One region of the Jeotgalibacillus aurantiacus genome, then DNA from elsewhere that is predicted to be linked to it. Evidence: a T-box and tRNA genes for the amino acid it is inferred to sense, from the RefSeq annotation. Region 1 holds a T-box; the other holds one or more tRNA genes.

Region 1 (2,864 bases):
AAATGGGGTCACTTCAGCCGTGTAACGCCCTGCTTCATCGACTACTTTGACAAAATCAAGCCCACTGTCCTTGATCGCCTGATAATCATCCTCACCATGCGCCGGAGCCAGGTGGACAATCCCTGTTCCGCTGTCATCCGTGACAAAATCAGCAGCGATGACTTCGTGTCCTTTTTCAAGCGTAAGATATTGGAACGGCGGCTCATAGGATAACCCGGTGAAGTCACTGCCTTTATGTTCGCTTACGACTTCAAAGCTGTCTTTAAAGACCGCATCTGCAAGATTTTTTGCGACGATATAAACCTCTTCACCCTGCTTCACTTTTACATAATCCAGATCACGATTCACTGCAAGCGCCACATTAGATGGCAGCGTCCACGGCGTTGTGGTCCAGCCAAGGAAGTATTCATGTTCAGCCCCTTTGACCTTAAATTTTGCCGTTACGGACAGATCCTTCACATCCTTGTAGCCCTGTGCAACCTCGTGTGAACTAAGAGAGGTCTGGCAGCTCGGGCAGTATGGTACAACCCGGTGTCCCTGCTCTAGAAGTCCGCGTTTATGAATGCTCGAAAGGATATGCCAGACGCTTTCAATATAGCGATTTTCCAGCGTGACATATGGCTTCTCCATATCCACCCAGTAGCCAATCGCGTCGGTAAACGTTCTCCACTGCCGCTCGTAATCGAACACACTTTTCTTGCACTCCTCAATAAATTTCTCTACACCATATTCCTCAATCTCACGTTTACCGGAAAGGCCAAGTTTCTTTTCCACTCCAAGCTCAACCGGCAGACCATGCGTATCCCACCCGGCTTTTCTTAAAACCTGATAACCGCTCATCGTTTTATAGCGCGCGACAAAATCCTTGATCACACGGCCCAGCACGTGACCCGCATGCGGCAGACCATTCGCCGTTGGAGGGCCTTCATAAAAGACAAAGGTCTCTTTTCCCTCCCGCTGATCAATCGACTGCTGAAAAACCTGCTGCTCACTCCAGTAGTCCTGAACCCGCTTCTCACGCTCCGTTGCCGTCTCCTGCATTTGACTTCTAACCATATCCGTTCCTCCTTTTTTGCATACAAAAAAGCCCGCCCCTAAACAAACGTTAGGGACGAGCTTAGCCCGCGTTACCACCCTGATTCCCGGAAAACATCCCGGACTCTCATTCAACGTACCATCATACGCGTTCCTTGTAACGGCGGAATCCCGTCGGCACCTAAACAAACTCAGCACCGCTTCTCGGAGAGGATCTTCACAATCGCCTGAACACTGACTCACACCAACCGTCAGCTCTCTTTGCTTCAGCACCATCGCTACTCTTTCTCGTCATCGAATGTTAAACATTGGGTTTTGTTAGACATAGCTTATGCTAAGTCGTTGGAGATTGTCAAGAGATGGAGAGTCGCGGGGACGGAGCCGGACGCTAATGTTGCGCGGAACAACGGAACGATACATTTCCATTTTGAAACAGTACAATTATGATGGTGAACGTTACAATTCAAGGGTCGAACATAACAAAAACTCTCTGGTAAAAGGTGAACGATACAATAAAAATCTGAAACGATACATATATTTTCTGGAACGCAACAATAAAAAATTGAATCGATCCAAAAACTGCTGTGAACAGGACAATTCCATTTAGCATAGACCCAGGGACAGACCCCCACACTACGCTCAGTTCATCTTCATCCATTCAAAATAGACAAAGTCATCGTCCTCATGTGTTCTGCGGAAGCCGTTCTTTTACATGACGCGCTGGGAGCCGATATTGTCCGGCGTTGTTTTACCAATCATTCTCGTCACACTCAGCTCTTTCCTCAGAAGCTGCTCAAGCGCAGAAGACGCAACGCCTTTTCCAGCCTCTGACTCTCCAATGCGATAGCCGAGAAATCCACGTGCATTTTTAATATCCACCACATTCATCCGGCCAATAACCCGGCCACGGTCGTTTTTGATCAGATAAAATTCAGACTGTCCTTCAAGCTGCTCATTTAACAGAGACTGGTACTGCTCCCGGAAAAAGTCCTGTTCAAAATAGTCATCGCCTCTATCCGGAATAAACCGGGCGAAATAAGCACGGTTCATTTTTTCAAACTCATAAACTGCTTTTAAATCAGCATCATTCAACGCTTCAAGAAAAATATTCATCTTCACACCAACTTTTTAATCGGATTATGAAACTTTTTCCTCTTTTTAGTATACTAATGACTATATCAGGAAAAAGAGAGGAAAGGATAGAGGAAGTTGAGATTCTCGTCTGTAAAAATAGAAGTATTACTGCCTGAGGACATCATTATTCCGTTACGAAACCGTCTGAATGATGCCGGCATTTTGCAGGTTGGACATTACGACCTGTTCTGTCCTACACACATACAAAAGGCTACTGGCGGCCACTAAACACCGCCAAACCTTTCAACGGAAATCAAAACGAAATATCCTTCGGGGAAGAATGCAAAATGGAATTCAGATGCCCAATTGACAAACTTGCGCTGGCAAAACAAATTGTTAAAGACATTCACCCATACGAAGAAGCAGTGATGTACATCATTCCGTTGTTGGATTAGCGTAGACTTGGGGCCTGTCCTTGAAGTCTACATTGACAAAATAATAGGAGGCAAAACAATAATGGGTTATTTAAATCTTGGAAGCTTACTACTCGGGCTGATTGCGTGGGCAATCCCACTTGTATTTCTGGCATCAAGAAAACCTAAAATATCAATATCTATAACGATTTTCACGAGTTTTACTGCGTGCACGATCGCGCTTCTGTTCCAATTTCTTTATGAACAGCACCTGGTAAATATCGAAGACTGGTCTGCACTCTCAGAAATCAGAGCCGTGGTCTTTGCGTCATCAGTCCTTAT
Region 2 (2,864 bases), on a different contig from region 1:
GGGGGTTCAAGTCCCTCCACCCGCACCAATTCAATATGCGGGAGTAGTTCAGTGGTAGAACACCACCTTGCCAAGGTGGGGGTCGCGAGTTCGAATCTCGTCTTCCGCTTACTATATTTAGCGCCCGTAGCTCAATTGGATAGAGCGTTTGACTACGGATCAAAAGGTTAGGGGTTCGACTCCTCTCGGGCGCGCCATACATAGAATACCACATACTTTTTTTCGGGGAGTAGCTCAGCTTGGTAGAGCACTTGGTTTGGGACCAAGGGGTCGCAGGTTCAAATCCTGTCTTCCCGACCATTTATTAAGGGGCCTTAGCTCAGCTGGGAGAGCGCCTGCCTTGCACGCAGGAGGTCAGCGGTTCGATCCCGCTAGGCTCCACCATATTTTTTGAAGGATACTTTATTTATTGGGCGGCGTAGCTCAGCTGGCTAGAGCGTACGGTTCATACCCGTGAGGTCGGGGGTTCGATCCCCTCTGCCGCCACCAATATAATAAAGGACCTTTAGCTCAGCTGGTTAGAGCAGACGGCTCATAACCGTCCGGTCGCAGGTTCGAGTCCTGCAAGGTCCACCACTTTTATACAGATTCATGGAGGTATACCCAAGTCTGGCTGAAGGGATCGGTCTTGAAAACCGACAGGGGTGTAACAGCCCGCGGGGGTTCGAATCCCTCTACCTCCTCCATTTTAATTTAATGATGTTTATTTATCGTCGCGGGGTGGAGCAGCTCGGTAGCTCGTCGGGCTCATAACCCGAAGGTCGCAGGTTCAAATCCTGCCCCCGCAATTACCTTTGGTCCCGTGGTGTAGCGGTTAACATGCCTGCCTGTCACGCAGGAGATCGCCGGTTCGATCCCGGTCGGGACCGCCATTTTTATTTTGGCTTTGTAGCTCAGTTGGTAGAGCAATGGACTGAAAATCCATGTGTCGGCGGTTCGATTCCGTCCAAAGCCACCATTTTTCTATGGCGATTGTGGCGAAGTGGTTAACGCACCGGATTGTGGTTCCGGCATTCGTGGGTTCGATTCCCATCAGTCGCCCCATACATTAACTGCGGGTGTAGTTTAGTGGTAAAACCTCAGCCTTCCAAGCTGATGTCGTGAGTTCGATTCTCATCACCCGCTCCAACTTTATTAAATAAAGTATGGGCCTATAGCTCAGCTGGTTAGAGCGCACGCCTGATAAGCGTGAGGTCGGTGGTTCGAGTCCACTTAGGCCCACCATTATTCCACAGTAGCTCAGTGGTAGAGCAATCGGCTGTTAACCGATCGGTCGTAGGTTCGAGTCCTACCTGTGGAGCCATTTTTTTATGGGGAAGTACTCAAGTGGCTGAAGAGGCGCCCCTGCTAAGGGTGTAGGTCGCGTAAGCGGCGCGAGGGTTCAAATCCCTCCTTCTCCGCTCTTTAGGCCCGTTGGTCAAGTGGTTAAGACACCGCCCTTTCACGGCGGTAACACGGGTTCGAATCCCGTACGGGTCATCCTTTTAAAACACACTTCATTACGAAGTGTGTTTTTTCTATTCTTCCATCTCTCAAAAAATAACAATCGAAGCTGGATTTTGTCTTCTATCTCCAAGGCAGTATGGTAAACCCTATATAATGATTTCTCCTATCTCATTCCATGCCTGGTCATTACTTTGATTTAAGCGAATGGGGATAGTACATGTAATGAGTCAGGTAAATTACCTTTTTTGCTATCAATCACTCGATGCCTTCTGTCGATAGCTGGCCAGTTGATGATGATAGACTGTTTCGGTAAGCCAGATTAGTTGAGTGTTCTGTAATTAATGTAGATAGACGTTTGATTTCTGTCGATAGTCGTTTGAATTTCGTTGATCACGTCAATGAAATAGTCGATAGCTAATTTCAACACCCTGATCTCAAAAAACTATCCAAGCGTATCATAAACAGATTTAAACGAAGGTATCTTTAGAAAAGAAGAATACGACGATTTTAGCGCAAAAAAGGAATACACCAGTTAAATAGGTGCATTCCTTTTTTTATTATTCTTTATCACTGTTTTTATAAATTTTTCTTTCGTCACCTTCGAGGTCTGTTCCGATTGTGTCTTCGTTTACATCTTCTTCGCTGTAGAGGTCATTATAGTCTCCGGATCCGTCAGCCATATCGGAAGGGGTTTCGGAAGTACCGTATCGTCCTACTTCGTCGAAACTGTTTTCGTAGTCACGGACTTCGCTTTCTTCTCCTCTGTATGGATGATCAGACGAAGGGGACAGGACCGATTCTTCGCTTGGTCTGGAGTGATCATTGCTGAATTGTTCAGCATGCTCCACGCATGTCAGTGCAGTAGGGATGGCTTCTAGACGTTCGTAAGGGATTTCTTCTCCGCTTACGGCACAGATCCCGTAAGTGCCTTCATCCATGGCCTTCAATGCACGGTTAATATCGTCAAGTTCTTTTTGTGTATGTTCCTCGAGTGCCAGGTCTTTTTCTCTTTCAAAAAGATCCGTGGCATTGTCAGCAGGGTGATTATCGTAGTTTGATAGCTCTGTATTCGTGTTACCATCAGGTTTTTCGTTTTGTTCAATGATTTCTTTTTTTCTGGTGAGTAATTCATGTTTAAGGTATTGTTTTTGTTTATCTGTAATCATGCAAAACATCCTTCCTTCATCTAAGTCACTTCTTACAGTTTATCCTTCTCACAAAAATTGAAACCTAACATTGTATTTCGCTGCCTTTCAAAAATTAAAAAAGACCCCCGGAGGAGTCTTTTAAAAGAAGTATCCAATTAAATAACCGATTGATAACAAAAAGCCGAAAATAGTGTTGGTCTGTGCTGTTGCTTTCATTGCAGGCATCATCTGGATCGGCATTGTTTTCCCAATGAATCCTTTGGTTGCTCT

Evidence for each region. A T-box is a leader RNA that pairs with one kind of tRNA and senses whether it is charged. The one in region 1 lies ahead of ileS (isoleucine--tRNA ligase), so its partner is inferred to be a tRNA-Ile.
Region 2: it encodes a tRNA-Ile, which carries the amino acid that the T-box ahead of ileS (isoleucine--tRNA ligase) is inferred to sense. The anticodon was not compared.

Annotation. Positions count from the first base shown of each region.
Region 1 covers NZ_JACNMS010000003.1:202,136-204,999, reverse strand. Annotated here, with positions in the region: gene ileS (isoleucine--tRNA ligase) at 1-1,041, opposite strand, end outside; T-box leader at 1,105-1,339, opposite strand; gene H7968_RS10585 (GNAT family N-acetyltransferase) at 1,744-2,148, opposite strand; gene H7968_RS10580 (hypothetical protein) at 2,245-2,397, shown strand; gene H7968_RS10575 (hypothetical protein) at 2,626-2,864, shown strand, end outside.
Region 2 covers NZ_JACNMS010000004.1:19-2,882, forward strand. Annotated here, with positions in the region: tRNA gene H7968_RS12830 (tRNA-Gly) at 38-109, shown strand; tRNA gene H7968_RS12835 (tRNA-Arg) at 121-197, shown strand; tRNA gene H7968_RS12840 (tRNA-Pro) at 224-300, shown strand; tRNA gene H7968_RS12845 (tRNA-Ala) at 309-384, shown strand; tRNA gene H7968_RS12850 (tRNA-Met) at 413-489, shown strand; tRNA gene H7968_RS12855 (tRNA-Ile) at 500-576, shown strand; tRNA gene H7968_RS12860 (tRNA-Ser) at 594-686, shown strand; tRNA gene H7968_RS12865 (tRNA-Met) at 715-788, shown strand; tRNA gene H7968_RS12870 (tRNA-Asp) at 797-872, shown strand; tRNA gene H7968_RS12875 (tRNA-Phe) at 883-958, shown strand; tRNA gene H7968_RS12880 (tRNA-His) at 969-1,044, shown strand; tRNA gene H7968_RS12885 (tRNA-Gly) at 1,055-1,128, shown strand; tRNA gene H7968_RS12890 (tRNA-Ile) at 1,148-1,224, shown strand; tRNA gene H7968_RS12895 (tRNA-Asn) at 1,229-1,303, shown strand; tRNA gene H7968_RS12900 (tRNA-Ser) at 1,313-1,400, shown strand; tRNA gene H7968_RS12905 (tRNA-Glu) at 1,408-1,479, shown strand; gene H7968_RS12910 (TraR/DksA C4-type zinc finger protein) at 2,004-2,612, opposite strand; gene H7968_RS12915 (1,4-dihydroxy-2-naphthoate polyprenyltransferase) at 2,733-2,864, opposite strand, start outside.